DNA from 2 places in the Paraburkholderia sprentiae WSM5005 genome. Region 2 is predicted to be linked to the other one. Evidence: riboswitches for the same ligand, from Rfam matches in the RefSeq annotation. Region 2 holds a riboswitch; the other holds the start of a gene.
What was found. A riboswitch is a leader RNA that binds a small molecule or an ion and turns the genes downstream of it on or off. The one in region 2 is predicted to bind glycine.

Region 1 (10,791 bases), on a different replicon from region 2:
TAGTCGTTCCGACTCATCAAGCATTTTTTGCCCTCCACTCCATTCCTGGACTCGCCAGGCGTTGGATCGCTGCGCAGATCCCGCAATCGTGCTGCACTCCGGGGAAACACTCATCGCCGGTCGTACGGGCTCGGGCGGGAATACGCACCACGCACCGTCATTGTGGCGGAAGAAGAAAATTGCAAGCGGACCTGCAGGTCTCGATGTCTCAACGCAGACATAACCTCTCGGACTCGAGCCTGTCCGACTGAATCGGGTTATGCGAACCGGCATTGCCGGCGTGGGCGCAAACCTTTTCTCGATCAGCGAACGCAAGGACTTCTCCGCGTTTTCCATCGGCCATCCCTTCGAATTCGTTCCGGTTGACGCAGCCGCGGCCTGTTGCAATCGCCACTACACGGCTTGTACCGCCTGAGTTCGATCACTTTGCACGTTTCGCCGGGGGGTATCGCGACAACCTGCGGATGGTCACCATGACGTATACCTTGACGTGCGGCAGGCCCATACATCATGTCTAGTGCCGTTCACCTTAACGTCAGGCTTTCTGCGGCAAGCAGGTTCGTCGGATCGCCGAAACCGTAAAGTCTCGCGGGATTATCTACGAGGATCTGACGGCGGGTGGACGCGCATCCAGTCCATCGGTTCAGACCGGCAATAATGTTTGATGGCTGCGGACCGGGCCTCATTGACGTATGTGGCCAATCGCTGCCCCAGACCAGGCGATCCGGAGCAACACTGATCCAGTGTTGGGCCATCACGTCCATATCCGAAAACGTGCCGGCCTCTCCGATCAGTGAGTCGAGATAAGGTGCCGACAGCTTGAGCCACGCGCGACCAGTCGTGAGCCATCGTTCGACAAGTCCTCTGGCTGGGTGCGCTAGTCCAGCCCGTATTGGCAGCCGGGCCAGATGATCGAACACGAACTCGGTAGGAATGCGATCCAGCAAATTGCTGTACTCGACGATCTGGGCGGCAGTCCAGTGCAGCTGTAAATGCCAGCCGAGCTCATGCACCCGGTGGCTCAACGTCTCGACCATTTCAAAACTGGTGGGCGCATCGTCGGATGTGTAGAGCGTGAACCGGATGCCGCGAATGCCGCCAGCGTTAAGCGCATCAAGTTCGCCATCGGTGATGTCTGGCCGGATGGTCGCGATGCCGCGTGCCCGGTCGATGCCTAGCTGGCGGATAGCATCCAGAGTAACGGTGTTGTCTACATCGTAATTTCGCGGGGTGACAATCACGGTGCGGGTCGTGCCGAAGCTCGGCTGAACCTGCCGATAGTCGTCAACGGTTGTCGGCACCGCCGACATATCATCAGCAGCAAGCGTTTGCCTGAACCTGGCGTCGAAGATATGGATGTGTGCATCGCATGCGTCGGCGGGTACGTGGTGCTGCACCTCGGTTGAAGCGGCCTGTCTTTTCATGCCTGCCCCTGCTTTTCTAACACTTGTGCGAACGCGTCGACGGTGTGACTGATATCGGCATCGTCAATATGGCGATGGGTCACGCACCGGATAGTTTTTTCGCCCCACGGACGAGTCAGTACGCCCAATTCGGCTAGCGCTTTGACCCATTGATGACTGGACATTCCTGTTCCCCCGACGTGCACCTGCACGATATTGGTTTGAGGTTCACCGGCGGCAAAGGGCAAGGGCGCGCCTAGCGCGTTCAGACGCGTGCTAAGCACGCGCGCCTTGGCGTGGTCGTCCGCAAGTCGCTTGCTCATGGTCCGCAGGGCTTCAAGGCCGGCGGCGGCCATGATGCCTGCCTGGCGCTGCGTGCCGCCAAGCATCTTGCGATATGCCCGCGCTCGCGCAATTGCGGCATCGCTCGCCGCGAGCACCGCGCCAACAGGTGCGCTCAGGCCTTTGGAGAGACACAGCGAAACGGATTCCGCATGTTGCGCAAGCGTCGCCGCGGGCAGGTTGAGTGCGGCCGCCGCATTCATCAGGCGCGCGCCGTCTATGTGCACGGATACGCCGGCCCCCCGCGCAATCTGATGCGCACCCTGCATATGTGCGAGTGGCAATACAGCGCCGCCGGCATTGTTGTGTGACGTCTCCATCGCGATGAGGCCAACTCGGATCCTGTGGGAACCGGGCCTGACGGCCGCCTCGAGCCGGTCCAGATCCATCGCGCCGGCCTTGCCTTCGATTGGCGTGTAAGCAAGGCCAGCAAGCAACGAGCCGCCGCGCTCGGTGGTGAACATATGGGCGCTCGATTCGAGCAGTACCTGTTCGTGCCGTTGCGTATGAGCAAGCACTGCGAGCAGGTTCGCCATTGTGCAGGTGGGCACATAGAGCCCGGCGTCCTTGCCTAGCATCGCCGCAACGGCGGTTTCAAGCGCATGGACGGTCGGATCGCCATCGAGACCATCATCGCCGACTGGCGCCTCACGCATGCACGCATACATGGCCTCGGTCGGGCGGGTGACGGTATCGCTGCGCAGATCTGCCAGCCGCGCGTGATGTGCGTGGCGGGAATCAAAAATGGGAAAGTCCTGCATATCGGCTCTTTGAAAGGCTAGTGATGGAGGATCTTCGACAGGAAATGACGCGAGCGCTCGCTGCGTCCCGCGGTGCCGCCAAAGAAGTCGTCCTTGCTGCAGTCTTCGACGATGCGGCCGCCGTCCATGAAAACGACGCGATCGGCGACGCGTTGCGCAAATCCCATCTCATGAGTGACGACCATCATCGTCATGCCATCGCGGGCAAGATCCGTCATCACGTCGAGCACTTCGTTCACCATTTCCGGATCGAGTGCCGACGTCGGCTCGTCGAACAGCATGACGGCTGGATCCATCGCCAGCGCCCGGGCGATGGCCACGCGCTGTTGTTGACCACCTGAGAGTGCTGCGGGATATTTGTCCCGATGCGCCGCGAGACCGACCCGTTCAAGAAGCTGCATGGCCCGTTTCTGGGCCGCGCCGCGATCGCGTTTGAGTACGCGCGTCTGGGCGAGGCACAGGTTCTCGAGGACGCTTAGATGCGGAAACAGTTCGAAGCCCTGGAAGACCATGCCTGCGCGTGAGCGGATCTTGCCAAGATCGACGCGAGGTCCGGTGACGCCGATCCCGTCGATATGGATTTCGCCTCGCTGGACAGTTTCGAGACCGTCGACGGTCTTGATAAGCGTAGATTTGCCCGAGCCGGACGGACCGCACACCACGACCACTTCGCCTGCGGCCACCTGCGTGCTGCAGTCGGTCAGCACCCGGAAGGCGCCATACCACTTACTGATATTTTCAATCTGGATCATAGAGATTGGTCAGCCGGATCAGTGCGCGTGCCGCGCGGTTTCGAAACGTTTGATGAAACGCGATGCGCCAAAGCAGATAACGAAATAGACGAGCGCGGCCAACACGTACATCTGCACCGTGCTGCCATCGCGAGCCGCGATTTCGGAAGCTGCGCCGAAGAAATCGGTCATCGAAAGCACATACACGAGGGACGTGTCCTGGAACAGCGTAATCACACGCGTCAATAATGCAGGTGTCATGTTGCGCACGGCCTGAGGCAGCACGACCGTGATCATCGTCTGACGATAACTGAGCCCAAGCGCGAGACCTGCCTGCACCTGTCCTCTTGCGATGGACGCAATGCCGGCGCGCATGATTTCGCAGAAGTAAGCGGACTCAAAGAGCGTGAACGTGATGACAGCGGAGCGATACGCGCCGACGTCGACCGGAGTGGGCGAATGTACGATCCATGCACCGACGTACGGCGCGAGGAAAAAGAACCAGAAAATCACCAGCAGCAGCGGCACGGAGCGCATGCCGTTGACATAGAGCGTTGCTGGCGTAGAGAGCAGCCTGGATGGCGACATCCGGCACAGCGCGAGCAGCGTACCGAGCATCAGGCCGAACGCGGCAGCGAGTGCGGTGAGCGTCAGCGAAAAAGTCAGGCCGACTTTCAGCAGATACGGCAACGAGGCGGCAATTTCTTTCAGTCCGAGGAAGGTCATGATGTCTGTCCTAAGATTGCTCGACTTGGGACAGCGGCGACGCGGACGATACCTTGCGCGAGCCGGCCGACGGCGCCGCTAACCTACGCTCGACAAGCATCAGCCCATAGACGACCACGCTGTTGATCGCGAAGTAGATCAGCGTCGCGGCGCTGAACGCTTCGAAGGTGTGAAAACTGAATTCCTGCATCGACCGCGCCGCTCCCGTCAGTTCGAGCAGGCCGATCGTCATCGCGACCGAAGAGTATTTGATCGTCGCCATCAACTCGGACGTGAGCGGCGGCACCACGACCCGAAACGCCTGCGGCAGGATCACGAAGCGGTACGCCTGGAATCCGGACAGACCAAGCGCGAGCGCGGCCTGCCGCTGGCCCGCGCGCAGCGACCGGATGCCGGAGCGCAAGGTTTCCGCGATGCGCGCCGTGCCGTAGAAGCCGAGACAAAGCAGCGCGGGGAAAAACTGGCCGCACGGCTGCTGGATCTGTTTGATGGCGGTGCCGAGTGACCTGGGAAGCAATTCCGGCAGCACGAAATACCAGAGAAACATTTGCACCAGCAGCGGCACGTTGCGGAACAACTCCACGTACGTCGCAGCAATAGTTCGCGCGATCTTCGAATCGACCGTACGCATCACGCCAATGATCGAGCCGAGCAGCAGCGCGATAGCATAGGCGCTCACCGCGAGTGCAACGGTCCAGCATGCTCCGATCTGCATCGTCTGCAGGTAGGTATGGACACCGTCGGGCGAGAGGTCGTTGAAACTGGCCCAGTTCCACTGATAGTTCATGGCTGCGCGGACTTGAAGTAGGGTTGCTTAAGTGGCTTATTGATAGGCCGCGGGATCGCCGGAATCGGACGGATGTTCGAAGGCATGTTTAAGCTCGGCGCTCATCGGATACTTCAGATTGATGCCATTCGGCGGCACCGGCGCGTTGAACCATTTGTCGTACATCGCGTAAATCTGTTTTGACTTCATGAGCTCGAGTACCGCGCCGTCCACGGCCTGCTTGAAACGGGGATCGTCCTTGGGTTCGACGATGCCGTACGGCGCGAGCAGCATTGCCTTCGTGCCAATCACATAGTCCTGTGGCTGGTCTGACGTTGCGACCAGACCGTAGGCGAGCCCGTCGTCCGTCGAGACGGCCATCGCGCGGCCGGTCTTCACCGCGATGAAAGACGCCGCGGTGTCGTTGACCGGGAGCACCGAAATGTTCAGATGTTGCTGCGTGCTGATCTGCTGGATGACCTGCAGGTCCAGGCCCCCCGCAAGGCTCGTCACAGTCTTGCCCCTGAACGCGGCGGGCGTGTTCACATCGAGCCCACTGTCCTTGCGGGCCATCAGCACGACCTTCGCGACGTACGTAGTCGGTGCGAACGAGACGAGCTTGTGGCGCTCGACCGTGTTGGTGGTGTTGCCGCATTCCAGATCGATTGTGCCGTTCGCCAGTAGAGGCAGACGCGTGGCCGACGTCACGGGCAGATAGCGGATTTTCAGATCGGCAAGGCCAAGCGTGCTCTTGAGACTGGCAGCGATGCGCTGGCATATTTCGACCGAGTAGCCGACCGGTTGATGGGCGTTGTCCAGATAGGCGAACGGCAGCGAGGTGGTCGGATAGCCGACGGTAATCGTGCCGGTTTCCTTGATGCGATCGAGCCGGCTGGAGCTATCCGCATAAGCTGTGCTCGTCAGGCCAAGTCCTGCGTAGAACCCGGCGAGCGTCATCGCAGCGGTCAGGATAGAGGAAAGTTTCATGTCCTTAGTTTCCCTTAGTGATCGATATTGACCGCGATTCCGGACCGCTGCAGTGCGATTCAAAACAACGGAACCTGCTGAACTACGAACTAAATATCGGTCACCATTATGCTAAAGTCCAATGCGTCTCTCGCATTGAACGATACAGAAACGATATGCAGAAGCTAAAGTTAGGATTTCGCCACATCGAGGCTTTCCGTGCGGTCATGTCGTCAAACTCGATGACGAACGCCGCTCGCGTCATGCATACATCGCAGCCGCAGGTGAGCCGCCTGATATCGCAGCTCGAGAGCATTACGGCGTTCCCGCTTTTCGAACGTAACGGTAGCCGGCTCAATCCCACCCAGGACGGATTGCGTTTTCATCGCGAAGTGGAACGGACCTTCGCCGGGCTGGCGGAACTTGAATCGGTGGCTGCCAACATCCGTTCGTTCAGCGCAGCGCGGCTGAGCATCGCCGCGATGCCGCGGCTGGCGGGCGATCTGCTCGTTAAGGTTGTCGCTGAATTTCACGCTGCGCACCCGGATGTTCTGGTGTCAATTCACTCTGGCAACGCGGTGAATGTGGAAGAGTGGGTCCGCTCCGGCTTCTGCGATACGGGACTGGCTCTGCTCACCGGGGATGCGCCTCACATCCGCCGCGAGACGATCGCGACTCTCCGGTGCGTCGCGGTGCTGCCGAAAGACCACCCACTTTGCCGCCTGCGCAGGCTGAAACCCGCGCACTTCGCAAATCAGCGGTTCATCGCACCCACCGGAGAAAGCGCGCTCAGATCCACGATTGACGATGTATTCGCGGCCGGGCATGTGTCTCGTCAGATCGTCGCGGAGGCAAGTCTTGGTTCGTCGGTGTGCGCGTTGGTGCGCACAGGCATGGGCATCAGTCTGGTCAACCCGCTAGCAGCTCGCGATGAGTTTGTTAATGGAGGGATCGAGGTGCGGCCCTTCGCGGTGAATATACCGAGCGAGGTTGCGCTGCTGTTCCCGCCCTACCAGGCTCAGACCCGCCTGGTAAGTGCATTTGCACAGATAGCGCGTCCGGTTATCCGCGAAGAGATGGAAGTGCTGAATAAAATGTACACGTAGCCGGCGATGGATAGCCTGAAGCGCCGACGCCGTTGCGGAAGGAAAGAATGCCGGGCAGGGCTGCTGCGTTGTCCGAAAGAACCACTGCCGCGACGAGGCAGCAGGCGTGTCAAAGCGCTGCGCGATCGAAGCGGCCGCCATTGGACATTGACCGCTTCGAGATCGACGCCTTCGTTAGTTCAAGTTTCGATCGCCTGCGCAAGCGATTCCGCCGTTGCGGCGGACAGGGTCCAACCGAGATGGCCATGTCCCGTGTTGTAGAAAACGCCTGGGCGCTTGCCGCGTCCGACTCGCGGCAACATGCGTGGCAGCATAGGGCGCAGGCCCGCCCATGGAATGACCCGCGCGGTGGAGACTTCCGGGAACAGGCGGCGGGTCCATTCGACCAGCGGCGTCACGCGGTCCGCACGAATGTCGCGACTGAAGCCGTTGATTTCAGCCGTGCCCGCCACGCGGAAACGATCGACGCCGAGCCGGCTCGTGACAATCTTGGCTTTGTCGTCGAGCAGGCTGACCCAAGGCGCCGCGCGGCGGCTTTGTTCGTCGTCGAGGCAGACGGTGATTGAATAACCCTTCACCGGATAGACGTTGACGCGGTCGCCCAGCATGGCGCCGAACGCGCGACTGCCGACACCTGCGCAAACGACGATCTGTTGGAAAACGTCCACGTTCCGTGCACCCGCGTTCGTCGCGTCGATGGTGAAGTGTCCGTCACCGCCTTGCTTGATCGAGTCGATCGACGTGTCGTAACGGAATTCGACACCGCGACGCACGCACGCGTCGGCCAGACCGCGCGTGAACTTGTGAATGTCGCCCGTCGAATCGGACGGTGTGAAAAAGCCGCCGTAAAACTGGCCCTGCAACGCCGGTTCGATGAGACCAATTTCGTTCGCGCCGACGGCATAACGATCCAGGCCGCCTTCACGCAGCAGCACGTTCACTCGCGCGGCGGCGTCATAGTCCTTGCGATGCGCATAGATATGCAGGATGCCGCGGCGCTCCAGATCGAACTGGATGTCTTCGCGCTCCGCAATCGAAAAGAGATGCTCGCGTGCGGCCAGCGCGAGGCGTACCGTTTCGATGGTATTCACGCGGTAGTTCGGGATCTGCCGCAGGAATTCGCCCATCCACGAATACTTGTGCCATGAAGGAGACGGATTCAACAGGAGCGGAGCGTCGCGCGTCAGCATCCAGCGCAGTCCTTTCAGGACGGTGGCCGTATGGTTCCAGACCTCCGCATTGCTGACCGAAAGCTGTCCCCCGTTCGCAAACGAGGTTTCCATCGCCGCATAGCGATGGCGTTCGTAGACGGTGACATTGAAGCCGCGGCGGGCGAGGGCGTAAGCGGTCGTGACGCCGGTGATCCCGGCGCCGATAATGGCGATTCGTGACATAAGATGGTCCAGATCGAGTTGAGCATCCCCGGTTGGCTGCGATCGCGATGCTTCGCGCAAGACGGCCTCCGGCGTTTGATGCCCCATCTGTTCCTGTACCTGAGAGTTTCGCCCGGCCGACAAGGTCAGGCTCCCCTTCGGTGGACGCACGCAGCGTCACTCTCCAGATGTTCCTGCAGCACAGTCCTTTTGCCTGAGAGTTTCCGGGGCGGTTGCTCCGTCGGCGTCGCTCACTGAACGATCTCTCCCGTGCTGCATAGGTGGAACCGCATGACGTTACATGACAACGCGGGCCGCTACAAGCATCCAATAACTTGGTTTGCCGTTTGACGTTTGATGCGCAAGCGCCGAGCAGGAATCGTCTTTGGCCCGGTTACTGGTACGCGGGCAAATGAAGACTCTGGATGACCGGCGGACTCTTGGCGTCGTACGAACTTTTGGGTTATTCGGTATCGAGGTGAAACTTTCAACGCATTCTGTACCGGCCAGACCGGGGCAATACCGGCCCCACGCTGGCCGGTCAGCACACCCATAACCCGCAGCTAACCGGTTACGTAGCCATAGTCGAGATCCCGTTTCACGAGGGACGGCTCACGCAGTCTCGGATCGCCAAAGCCTCCTCCTCCCGCTGAACGCAGCGTCAGCACTGCTCCGGGCATCAGCGTCGCGTTGGCGTCTTTGCTGCCTAGCGTGACAGTTTCGCCGCCCTGTTCGATGGTGTAGTGATGCACTGCCCCTGGCTGTCCGCCTTGGAGGCCATACGGTGCGATAACTTCACCGCTTGGTGCGATAATGGCGACCGTTGGATTGTCAGGCGGGAAGAAGATCGGCGGGAACGCCAACGACGCCGCAGTCGCATGGATGAAGAAGTCGTAATGCTCCAATGCCGAGCCAATCGAGCCGCTGGTGCGGCGATCTTCCGCTGGCGCTGGTCGTGGGGCTTAACCAGGGTGTTCCGATTCATGCCTGTCTTATTATGAGAGTTGTCAAGGGAGCAGTTGACCGGTCGCTGCAGGCGATCGAGTTGCTCGCACGTGAGGCGCGCTGGATGCGTATGTCCGATATCGCCGCCGAACTCGGGCTGGAGAAGGGCCCCGCCCATCGGGTGCTCGCGCAACTGTGCGAGCAGGGTTGGGCGGAACAGGATGAACAGACGTCGCAGTACCGTTTGACCTTGAAGCTGTCCCTGCTCGGTCAGCGGTACCTGCATGGGCTCGGTCTGCCGGGCCTGGTGCAGCCGATCCTTGACGAAGTCGCCGCCCAGTGCCGCGAGCTGGTCCGGCTGACGGTGGTCAACGAAGGAACACTCGCGTGGCTGGCAGCGTCCCAGGGCGCGGCACCGGGCCTGATGTATTCGCCGTCCATGCACAGTCCCATCGTCTTGCACGCCACCTCGGTTGGCAAGGTGTGGCTGGCTGGAATGCCGAACGACCAGGCGATCGAATACGCCCTGCGTGGCGGACTGGGGAAAGCGTCCGCCGCCGGCGCATGGACGCCGAAGGCCATCACCAGCGTCGAGCAGTTGATTCCGGAGTTGGAGCGGACCAGGCAGCGTGGCTATGGTCTTGTCGTTGAAGAGGCCGAGCCGGGCGTCGTCGCATTGGCCGTGCCGGTGCGTTCGCTGTCTGACGATGTGGTGGTGGGCACCATGAGTATTGCCGGACCGGTCACGCGGTTTCAGCCGGAGCGTTACGAGGCCTTTTACGCGCTATTGCAACAAGCGTCCGCGAAACTGGGTGCCGTATGGCCGCGCCAGAGCGTCGGTGCGCATGAGAATGAGGCGGCATGAACATGCCGGGCGCAGATCAGCCTATCGAGCGACTCACCGGTTTCGATGAACACGCAGCACGCCTTCTCGTCGCGGCGCGCCGGCAGGACAAGCGGCGCTCACGCTTATGCAATGGGGCTGACTCGTCACACCGACAACCGATAGTCTAGGGTGCCCTGGCAGCGCCACTTTTTTTAACGCGCCGGGGATTCACTTCGGACTGCGAAGCGGACGCTTCCAGTCGTCCCGCTGCGCTTCTGTGTCGCAACGGGCCTTAGCGCCAGCTCGCTTGATCCACTGAACGGCCAAAACGAGCACCGCAGCGACAAGACCATCGGGCGGACGCTCAAGGCCGACGTGAGAGCAGCGTCAGCGTCACGTTCGGCCGCCGCACGGCGACAGCAACGCCGCGTCGCCGAACGGAACATGGTCGTTGCTCGAAAGACATGTTGTGTAGGTCCAGCTCAATAGCGAGGCGCCGGACGTAGGGGCGCCGTATTGTCCGGTCAGCATCACCTGGAGGTGCGGCGTGGGGCTGATTGCAGCAGTTCCTGCAGCTCAGCTTTGTAAAAACGAGCCAGGCCGGTGGTGCCGTGGCCGCACGTATCCTCGCTGGCAGGGATCAAAAGCACCCGGCCGTGGCGCACATGCTGCATCGCGCGCTCCATCAGACCGGTCTCGGGCGGATAGCGTTCGTCATCGGCCGCGTTGATGGCGAGCACCGTAGCCCGGATCTGCTCCAAGCCGGACGCCGGGTTATAGCCGCGCGAGGCACCCCATTGATATAAGAAGTCGTTGGCATCCAACCTGAAAGGCTGGGCCAACAGG
Region 2 (10,791 bases):
ACGCATGGCCGATCGTGATATTTGGAGTAGCCCTGTGGGGGCTGCATATGGGATTGACGCAGGGTCTGCTGGCGACCATGGTCGCGCAATCAGTACCGGCCGAACTGAAAGGCACTGCGTTCGGCTTCTTCAACCTGACGAGCGGACTGGCGATGCTTGTCGCCAGTGTCTTGGCCGGTCAACTCTGGGACCGTCTGGGAGCGAGTGCGACGTTTTATGCCGGAGCGGGCTTCTGTATCGCCACGCTGTTTGCGCTGCTGATCCGGCCAATGACTCGCGACAGCAAGACATGACGGAGCTGGTCGCGCTGACGAAGGCGAAGCAAAAGATTTACAGCTCGTGCGAAATCGACCCGTCTTTCGCCGACACGAACAGGCGCATCCGATCGGCCTGGCAGTCACGGATATCCGGCCCGCGTGCTGCGCGGGTTTTCCGACGCCGACCGCGAAATGATCCGCGACTTGCTGCTCGAGCACCTCGTGGCCTGGAGCGTCCAGCTCGTGCGATACTCCCTGATCCTGACACCCCCTTACACGCAAATCAGGATGGCATCGCTACGAAACGCAATGGCCAGCATCGTGAACGCCTCAAAGAAAGCGCCGCTCATCGGCCCTATCCAGCTCGCGCTTTACGATCGGTACTGGCGCGCGAGAACCGCGCGCGAATGGTCTGCACGGTACACGAGCGCGCCGCTCGTGATCGACGGCAAGGGGTCGCCCGAACCATCGTTGCGCGATATTTCCTCGCAGCTCTGCACCGCGTCGCAATGTGTTGAGGACCGTTATCGCCGATGGTGTCGCGAAATGAAATCGCCCGCGCGCCTCGCCCGCAAGCAATGGGAATTCGTCTATACGCTCGAAGCTCTTGCGCAATCCGGCATGCTGGCCGCCGGCAAGCGCGGCCTCGGCTTTGGCTGCGGCGGCGAGCCTCTATCGGCTGTCATGGCAAAGCACGGATGCACGATCACCGCGACCGACCTGCAAACGGCTGAGGCCGCCGAGAAAGGATGGGTCGCGACCAACGAGCACGCCTCGACCCTCGAAGGCCTCAACAGTTACGGCATTTGCGCCCCTCGACAATTCGCCGAGCGCGTTTCGTTCGAGTTTGCCGACATGAATGCGGTCCCCGACAAATTCGCCGGCTCGTTCGATTTTGTCTGGTCCTGCTGCGCGTTCGAGCACCTTGGTTCTATTCGGCACGGCCTCGACTTTGTGAAGAACTCGGCGCGCTGCCTCAAACCCGGCGGCGTCGCCGTTCACACAACCGAATTCAACCTCTCGTCGAACGACGAAACGCTCGAAGATCCCGGCTGCGTGATTTTCCGCCGGCGCGATATGGAGTTGCTACGCGACGAGCTGGAAGCCGAAGGCTACGCCGTCGCACCGTTCAATTTCAATCCCGGTAGCAAGCCGGTCGACCACCACATAGACGCCCCGCCCTATTCGTCGTCGCCGCACCTGAAAATCAAGCTCGAAGGCTACGTTGCGACGTCTATCGGCCTGATCGTGACGAAGCCGTAAGCGATCACGCAAAACACCAGAGGCCCCTATATTTAGGGGCCTTTTGTGTACCCGACGCACTCACAACAGCGTCGCTCGCATCTCGCGCGAGCTGTCGGCACCATTGCCGACATGAGCGCAAACGAATCCTCACGCCAATTTCTGAACGGTATGCGCAAAGGGACGGTCGCGGCCGTCGACGGCGCGCTCTGCCGCATGGCGCCAGCAACGCCGAAGTTAACTGCAATTTAGCTGTAGTTCGGAGGGGGAGGAAACGGGGGAATCGTTGTCAGACTTGGCGCGCCCGGCTGGGATCGAACCAGCAACCCCTGCCTTCGGAGGGCAGTACTCTATCCATTGAGCTACGGGCGCATCACCACAAACTGCGGGGGAACTTACGCGAAAGCACGGCAACCAGAACAGGCGCGACGCCAACGCGAGAGACCACAAGAATACCCGGTTTCGGCCGAACCGTCCACCGGACGGCCTCCGACGCCCGCTCCAGCGTCTTCCCCGAGCCCTGCCACCGTCCCTGCCGCTCCGGGTAAACGCCTGCTGAACACCCTCCAGGCCCCCTCGCCGCAGCCGAAACCTTGCGTCTATAATCGTCCGTGGCTGATAAAGAACAAGAAGTTGCCGTCGCGCTGTACCGCTCACATACCCACGGAGACGAGACAAGCATGAGCGAAGCACCACACGGAGCCCCGATCAAAACCCCAGCACAGCTCATCGCCGCCGTCATCGCCGGGTTCGCTGTGCCGATCATCATCATCGTTCTACTCGCCGTCTACGTCGACAATTCGACGCGCACCGGCGCCGGCACCGACTCCCTCTCCGAAGCCGAAGTCACCTCCCGCATCCATCCAATCGCCCAGGTCGAGATCCGCGACGCCAACGCGCCGCGCGTCTACAAGAGCGGCGAGGAAGTCTACAAAGCGGTCTGTTCAGCGTGTCACGCGTCAGGTGCCGCTGGTGCGCCGAAATTCACCAACACCGCCGACTGGGCGCCGCGCATCGCGCAAGGCTTCGACACCCTGTGGCACACCGCGCTGTCCGGCAAGGGCGCCATGCCGCCGCGCGGCGGCACGAGTCCCGACGACTACAGCGACTTCGAGATCGCCCGCGCGGTCGTCTATATGGCGAACAATTCGGGCGCGAGCTTCCCCGAGCCGGCGCAACCGGCGGCGGGCGCAGCCGCCGCATCAGGTGCGGCCGCGGCATCCGGTGCAGCAGGAGCGCCAGGCGCATCGGACGCGGGCGCGGCACAGCAGGCCGCCGCAGCCATGGCGGCGATGGCGAGCGTGCCGCAAACGCCCGCGCCGGCAGCAGGCGGGGCGCAAAGCGCCGACGCCTCGCAGGCCGGCAAGGCGCTGTATCAGTCGGTATGTCAGGCCTGTCACGCGGCCGGCGTGCTCAACGCGCCGAAGTTCGGCGATAAGCAAGCATGGGCGCCGCGCCTGAAGGACCCGATGGACACGATCTACAACTACGCGCTGCACGGCAAGGGCGCGATGCCGCCGAAGGGCGGTTCGAACGCGTCGGATGCGGACGTCAAGGCCGCGGTCGACTATATGGTCAGCGCGGCGAAATAAAGCGGGCGGCATCGGCCGCTGAACGAAAAAATCCCTGCATGCGCTACCGCGATGCAGGGATTTTTTACGTGCATTGGCTGGCAAGCGCACCTGCCTGGCACTCAAAGCCTCAGGCGGTCATGCCTTCTGTAACAACGCCTTCAGACTCGCGAGCCGGTCCTTCGGCGACATCGGCGCCTCTTCCGGCGTCGGCGGCGGCGCATCGTCGAGCAGCATTTCGTTGATGAAGCGCGACGGCTCGCAGACGATCGTCTCGCGCGCCCGCTTGCGCTTCTTGCACCAGTTCAGATGCAGGCTGCGCTGCGCGCGCGTGATCGCGACATACATGAGGCGACGCTCCTCCTCGATGCGCGCGTCGTCGATCGGCTCGTCGTCCGCGCCGCCGCGATGCGGCATGATGCCTTCCTCGACGCCGACCAGGAACACGTGCGGATACTCGAGCCCCTTCGACGCATGCACGGTCGACAACCGCACCGCATCGGGATCTTCCTCGCGGCCTTCGAGCATCGACATCAGCGCGACCGTCTGGATCAGGCCAAGCAGATTCTTGCCCGTATCGCCGAAACCGTCGGCGGTATCGTAGCCGGTCGCCTCGCTGCCGTTGCCGTGCTCCGGCTCCTTCTTCGTGCCCTTACGCTTCAACCACTCGATGAACTCGAGCACGTTCTGCCACTTCGCCTGCGCCTGGCGTTCGTCGAACGCGTCGTACAGATACGCTTCGTAGTGGATCGCCGCCATCAACTCGTCGAGCAGCGTGCCCGCCGCGTCGTTCTCCGCGCGGTCGGTCAGGCGCTGCATGAAGTCGCAGAACGTGCGCATCGGCTCGATCTGGCGCGGCGACAGGCGCGCCTCGATGCCGCCCATGTAGACCGCCTCGAACAGCGACACCTTCGCCTGGCCCGCAAACGCGCCGAGCGCCTCCAGTGTCGTATTGCCGACGCCGCGGCGCGGCGTCGTGATCGCGCGGATGAACGCGGGGTCGTCGTTCGCGTTCGCGATCAGGCGCAAGTACGCGCAAATGTCCTTGATCTCAGCCTTGTCGAAGAACGACTGGCCGCCCGACAGCACGTACGGAATCCGTTCGCGGCGCAGCACCTGCTCGAAGATGCGCGCCTGGAAATTGCCGCGATAGAGGATCGCGTAGTCGCGAAAATGCGTGCGCCGCTCGAACTTGTGCGCGGACAGCCGAAACACGACGGACTCCGCCTCGTGCTCCTCGTCGTTGCAGCCGGTCACCGTGATCGTGTCGCCCGTGCCATGCTCGGACCACAGCTTCTTCTCGAACAGCTTCGGGTTGTTGGCGATCACGTTGTTCGCGGCGGTCAGGATGCGTACCGTCGAGCGGTAATTCTGTTCGAGCTTGATCAGGTGCAGGTTCGGAAAATCCTTGCCGAGCTGGCCGAGGTTTTCGAGGGTGGCGCCACGCCAGCCGTAGATCGCCTGGTCGTCGTCGCCGACCGCCGTGAACGCCGCACGCTTGCCGGCCAGCAGCTTCACCAGTTCGTACTGGCACGCGTTGGTGTCCTGATACTCGTCGATCAGCAGATAGCGCAGCTTGTTTTGCCAGCGGTCACGCACTTGCTCGTTGTTCGCGAACAGCTCGGCGGGCAGGCGAATCAGATCGTCGAAATCGACCGCCTGATAGGCATGCAGCGTCGCCACGTAGTTGCGATAGACGATCGCCGCCTGATGCTCGTCCTCGGTCGACGCGGTCGCGATCGCCTGCTCGGGCATGATCAGGCCGTTCTTCCATAGCGAGATGATCGACTGGATCTTGCGGATGAAGCCCTTGTCCGTCGAACCGACCTGCTCCTGGATCATGCCGAAGCAGTCGTCGGAATCCATGATCGAGAACTGCGGCTTCAGACCGACGTGCTCCGCTTCTTGCCGGAGAATCTGCACGCCCAGCGAGTGGAAGGTACACACCGTCAGCTGGTTCACGGGCACCTTGCGGCCTTCCTTGCCGGGCGCAGTCAGCGTCTTGCCTTCGAGCAGCTTGCCGACGCGCTCGCGCATCTCGGCCGCGGCTTTGTTCGTGAACGTGACGGCGGCGATGTGGCGCGGCTCGAAGCCCTTCGCTTCGATCAGATGCGCGATTTTCTGCGTGATCACGCGCGTCTTGCCGCTGCCGGCGCCGGCGAGCACGAGACAGGGCCCGTCGAGATAACGGACCGCTTCACTTTGAGCGGGATTCAGGCCTGCGGACATCGTTTGTGGATGGGTATTACGGTTGAAGGCCGCTGAGGTCGGACTGGCGGGAGGCGCCGGCCGAAGGCCCGGGACATGCTGCGCGGCGCAATGCGCGCGAGAGGTGCGATGTTAACATGGACATCCTCAATGGATGCCTCGATGGACCGGACGCCCCGACAGACTGCGCGCAAGGCCGCCCGAATGCCGAGCCCCGAGCCCGGCCCACCAATGCCACAATAATGAGGTTGCGCGCCGCCGCCGCGGTGGCAAGACGGCGCGCCGCTCGCCCCAGGAAGACTCGCATGTCTGCATCGCTGAAGATTGGATTGATCGGCTATGGCTTCGCCGGCGCGACGTTTCACGCACCGGTGATCGAACATTGCGGACGCGCGAGCGTCGCCGCAATTGCGACCGGACAATCCGAGCGCGCGCGCGCCGACTATCCGCACGCGAAAATCGTCGCTGATCTCGACGCGCTGCTCGCGCTCGACGACATCGACTGCATCGTGATCGCGACCCCGAACGACACGCACTTCGACCTCGCGCGCCGCACGCTCGAAGCGGGCAAGCACGTAGTCGTCGACAAGCCGGTCACGCTGAGCGCCGCCGACGCCCATACGCTTTCCAATATCGCGCTCGCGCGCGGCAAGCTATTCGCGCCCTTTCACAATCGCCGCTGGGACGGCGACTTTCTGACTGTGCGCGATCTGCTCGCACGCGCGGAACTGGGTCGCGTCACACACTACGAGTCGCATTTCGACCGCTTCCGGCCCGGGGTGCGTCAGCGCTGGCGCGAGGATGTGACGCGCGGTGGCGGCCTGCTGTTCGATCTCGGACCGCATCTGATCGACCAGGCGCTCGCCCTGTTCGGCGCACCGAACACGGTGGCGGCGACGGTGCGCTCACATCGCGACGAAGCGAGCGCCCCCGACTACGTGCACATTCAGCTCGGCTACGACGAGTTCGAGGTCATGCTGCACGCAAGCGCACTGACCGCCTTGCCCGGACCGCGCTTTGCAATCCACGGCACGCGCGGCAGCTACGTGAAGTACGGGCTCGACACCCAGGAAGATCAGCTGAAAGCCGGTCTGCGCCCCGGCGACGAAGGCTTCGGCGCCGGCAATGCCTCCGGCGTACTGCGCGTGCTCGAAGGCGACCAGGAAGTCGAGCGCGAATTGCCGACCCGCAACGGCGAGTACGCCGGCTTCTATGTTGCGTTGGCCGACGCGATCCAGAACGGCATCGCGTTTCCGATCCGCGCGCGCGACGCAGTCGATGTCATGACCATCATCGAACTGGCCGCGCGCAGCTCCGAGCAGGGCGTGCGGCTGCCGTTCGAGCGCATTCGCTGAGCCTCGCCCCGCCATCCGCTCCGTGAGTCACAAAACGAGGCGGCCTTTCGCGCCGCGAATGCCGCCGGTGCGGGCCTTCCTGACGTTCCAGAAAGGAACATAACGTTACAAATTCGCCTGCTGCCGAGTCAGCGGGCGTTCCTGCTCATCCGTTCCTAGCCGGTAGCAACCAATACGACAACGACTCCCGGAGAATCCATGTCTCGAATCATCCGTGCCCTCGCCGCATGCGCGCTGCTCGGCTCCGTCGCCGCCTGCGTGGTGACGCCCCCGCCAGCGCCGCATCCGGGGCCCACTGTCCAGCAGATCGCGGATAAACGCCTGCATCAGGTCGACGGCCGCATCGATAATCTGGCGCACCGTATCGATAACCGCGTGGATCAGGGCTATTACCCGCCGCCGCAAGGCGCCGCGCTGCATCACCGTCTCGAGACGATCCGTCAGGAAGCGCATGACATGGCCGCCCAGCACGGGGGCGGTCTGTCCGCGGAAGAACAGCGCGTGCTGAACCAGGAGCTGGACAACGCGGCTCATGCGATCGGCGAGTGAGCCGCCGGGTAAGTCGCAAAACCGAGTCGGCAAACGAGCTAGCAAGTGAGCATCCACTACCGCTCATCATGCGTTGACGCATAGCGTTGGGAGATGCAACAGACAAGCGCGGAACCGGCGGTCCGCGCTCTTCCTTTTGACGCCCCGAACCGCCGCAGCCGCCTCCACACCGCTCGCGGGCCCTTCATTTGACAAGCCCCGGCCCGTCGCGTAAATTCGCCGCACGCGTCGGGAGAGCGCGCCGGCCGGCGAAAAATCGCAGGCCGCGCCGCCGAAGGGGCACACCCGCAAACTCTCAGGCAAAAGGACCGACCGCGTCGAAAGAACCCGCCTTGCGGCGGTTTTTTCGCACTCTGGAGAGCGGCAGTAGCCATCCGCGTGCATTTCGTGCACAGCAGGCAGGCTGCCCACCGAAGGGGCGCGCGTTTCACCGTGACGGATCGAGCTCATTGAGCACGTCACGGCAGCGCAATCTCTCAGGTATCGAGGACAGAGGGGTCATGCAGGACCACGCTCGCAGGCATCGCGCCGCGACGCGTTGCCCCGCATGGCCTTTTTGTTTCGCGAGACGCCCGAGGCCCCATGACCGAACTCAAACACACCCCGCTCCACGCCGCTCACCGTGCGCTCAATGCCCGCATGGTCGACTTCGGCGGCTGGGACATGCCCGTCAACTACGGCTCGCAGATCGACGAACATCGCGCGGTGCGCACCGACGCCGGCATGTTCGACGTGTCGCACATGTGCGTGGTCGACTTCGCCGGCGATCGAGTGCGCGCGTTCTTCGAATACGCGCTCGCCAACAACGTCGCGAAGCTGCAAACGCCGGGCCGCGCGCTCTACTCCTGCATGCTGCATCCGAACGGCGGTGTGATCGACGACCTGATCGTCTATTACTTAGGCGAAGACCACTTTCGCGTGGTCGTCAATGCCGGCACCGCCGACAAAGACATCGCCTGGTTCGACCGGCTCAATGCGGGGGGCGGCTTCGGCCTCACCATCACGCCGCGCCGCGATCTGGCGATCGTCGCCGTGCAAGGCCCGAACGCGCGCGAAAAAGTCTGGCAAACCGTGCCGGCAGCGCGCGCCGCGACGGAAGCGCTGAAACCGTTCAACGCCGCACGCGTCGACAGCACGCCGTTCGGCGAGCTGACCGTCGCGCGCACCGGCTATACCGGCGAAGACGGCTTCGAGATCATCGTGCCGGCTAACCACGTCGAAACGCTGTGGAACGCACTCGCCGCCCATGGCGTGCGCCCGGCCGGTCTCGGTGCCCGCGACACGCTGCGCCTCGAAGCCGGCATGAACCTGTACGGCCAGGACATGGACGACGATATCTCGCCGCTCGACGCCGGCCTCGCATGGACCGTCGACCTGAGCTCGCCGCGCGAGTTCGTCGGCAAGAGCCGGCTCGAAGCCGACGGCTCGCGCGCCGCGTTCGTCGGCCTGGTCCTGCTGAAGGAAAACGGCAAGGCCGCGGGCGTGCTGCGCGCGCATCAGAAGGTCGTCACGCCGCACGGCGACGGCGAAATCACCAGCGGCACGTTCTCGCCGACCATGCAGGAATCGATCGCCTTCGCGCGCGTGCCGAAAGGCGTGCAGCCGGGCGACACCGTGCACGTCCGGATTCGCGACAAAGCCTGCCCCGCACGCGTGGTAAAACTGCCATTCGTGCGCAACGGCAAGGTGCTGGCGGTCTAAGCGGCCGGCGCACGCCCCCTAAATTCAATCACTACGGAACATACCGTTCAGGAGCATCCCGATGAGCATCCCGGCCGATCTGAAATACACCGAATCGCACGAATGGGTCCGCACCGAAGCGGACGGCACGCTGACGGTCGGCATCACCGACCACGCGCAGGAAGCGCTCGGCGACATCGTCTTCTTCGAAGTCCAGGAACTGGGCAAGTCCGTGACCGCGGGCGATACCGTCGCCGTGATCGAATCGGTGAAGGCCGCTTCCGACATCTACGCGCCGGTTTCGGGCGAAGTCATCGAAGCGAACACAGCCGTCGCCGACTCGCCGGACACGGTCAACAGCGCGCCGTACGACAGTTGGCTGTTCAAGATCAAGCCGACCGCCGACGCGTCGCTCGAGCGTCTGATCGACGCCGACGCGTACGCGAAGTCGATCGGCTCCTGATTCACCTTCCGTTTTAACCGCCAGGCGCGGCGCTCGCAAAACGGCGCGCGCCGCGCCGCCAGGACCACCCATGAAGCTCGAACACCCGGATCGTCTGATGAACCGCACTCCTCTCTCGCTCGCCGCGCTCGAAGTGCATGACGCCTTCGCCGAACGGCATATCGGCCCGGATGCGGCCGACCAGCAAGCGATGCTCGAAGCACTCGGCTTCGCGTCGCGCGCGGCATTGATCGACGCCGTCATCCCGAAGACGATCCGCCGCACCGAAACGCTGCCGCTCGGCCCCTTCGCGCAACCGAAGAGCGAAGCCGAGGCGCTCGCCGCGCTGCGCGAGCTCGCGGACCAGAACCAGGTGTTCCGCTCCTACATCGGCCAGGGCTATTACAACGCCCATACGCCGACGGTGATCCTGCGCAACGTGCTGGAAAATCCGGCGTGGTACACCGCGTACACGCCGTATCAGCCGGAAATTTCCCAAGGCCGTCTGGAAGCGCTGCTGAACTTCCAGCAGATGGTCACCGACCTGACCGGACTCGCGATCTCCAACGCGTCGCTGCTCGACGAGGCGACCGCCGCCGCCGAAGCGATGACGCTGCTGCAACGCGTCGGCAAGCCGAAATCGAACGTGTTCTTCGTTGCCGACGACGTGCTGCCGCAAACCATCGAAGTCGTGAAGACGCGCGCGACCCCGGTCGGCATCGAAGTCAAAGTGGGCCCGGCCGATGCAGCCGCCAACGCCAACGCGTTCGGCGTGCTGCTCCAATATCCGGGCGTCAACGGCGACGTGCGCGACTACCGCGCGCTGACTGAAGCGATCCACGCGGCGGGCGGCCATGTCGTCGTCGCCGCCGACCTGCTCGCGCTGACGCTGCTCACGCCTCCGGGCGAATGGGGCGCGGACGTGGCCGTCGGCAATACCCAGCGTTTCGGCGTGCCGATCGGCTTCGGCGGACCGCATGCCGCCTACCTCGCGGTGCGCGACGAATTCAAGCGGCAGATGCCGGGGCGCCTGGTCGGCGTGACCGTCGACGCGCAGGGCAACTCCGCGTTGCGCCTCGCGCTGCAAACGCGCGAGCAGCACATCCGCCGCGAGAAGGCGACCTCGAACGTGTGTACCGCGCAGGCGCTGCTCGCCATCATGGCGAGCATGTACGCGGTCTATCACGGCCCGCGCGGCCTGAAGACGATCGCGCTGCGCGTGAACCGGGTCGCCGCGCTGCTCGCCGAAGGCGCGAAGCAACTCGGCTACACGCTCGCGAACGAGACCTTCTTCGACACGCTCACGTTCAATAGCGGCGCGCGCACGCAAGCGCTGCACGACGCCGCGCGAGCGAAGCGCATCAACCTGCGCCGCGTCAGCGACGCGCAAGTCGGCGTGTCAGTCGACGAAACCACCACGCGCGGCGATCTCGCCGATCTGCTCGCGATATTCGCGCAGGCCGCGGGCGTCAGCGAGGTGCCGCAAG

Region 1: another riboswitch for glycine. It lies ahead of BJG93_RS30755 (D-amino acid dehydrogenase); the one in region 2 lies ahead of gcvT (glycine cleavage system aminomethyltransferase GcvT).

The regions. Positions count from the first base shown of each region.
Region 1 is NZ_CP017563.2:472,758-483,548, forward strand. Features, by position in the region: gene BJG93_RS30715 (hypothetical protein) at 260-415, shown strand; gene BJG93_RS30720 (amidohydrolase family protein) at 525-1,424, opposite strand; gene BJG93_RS30725 (GntG family PLP-dependent aldolase) at 1,421-2,506, opposite strand; gene BJG93_RS30730 (amino acid ABC transporter ATP-binding protein) at 2,524-3,258, opposite strand; gene BJG93_RS30735 (amino acid ABC transporter permease) at 3,277-3,963, opposite strand; gene BJG93_RS30740 (amino acid ABC transporter permease) at 3,974-4,750, opposite strand; gene BJG93_RS30745 (amino acid ABC transporter substrate-binding protein) at 4,787-5,716, opposite strand; gene BJG93_RS30750 (LysR substrate-binding domain-containing protein) at 5,734-6,801, shown strand; gene BJG93_RS30755 (D-amino acid dehydrogenase) at 6,981-8,195, opposite strand; glycine riboswitch at 8,367-8,455, opposite strand; gene BJG93_RS30760 (hydantoinase B/oxoprolinase family protein) at 8,738-8,965, opposite strand; partial or broken gene BJG93_RS30765 (MFS transporter) at 8,948-9,159, opposite strand; gene BJG93_RS30770 (IclR family transcriptional regulator) at 9,172-9,984, shown strand; gene BJG93_RS30775 (alpha/beta fold hydrolase) at 10,476-10,791, opposite strand, start outside.
Region 2 is NZ_CP017561.2:3,527,313-3,538,103, forward strand. Features, by position in the region: gene BJG93_RS16190 (MFS transporter) at 1-293, shown strand, start outside; gene BJG93_RS16195 (SAM-dependent methyltransferase) at 696-1,520, shown strand; tRNA gene BJG93_RS16200 (tRNA-Arg) at 1,796-1,871, opposite strand; gene BJG93_RS16205 (c-type cytochrome) at 2,180-3,091, shown strand; gene BJG93_RS16210 (UvrD-helicase domain-containing protein) at 3,209-5,299, opposite strand; gene BJG93_RS16215 (oxidoreductase) at 5,584-6,633, shown strand; gene BJG93_RS16220 (hypothetical protein) at 6,832-7,182, shown strand; glycine riboswitch at 7,402-7,504, shown strand; glycine riboswitch at 7,526-7,685, shown strand; gene gcvT (glycine cleavage system aminomethyltransferase GcvT) at 7,765-8,883, shown strand; gene gcvH (glycine cleavage system protein GcvH) at 8,945-9,325, shown strand; gene gcvP (aminomethyl-transferring glycine dehydrogenase) at 9,396-10,791, shown strand, end outside.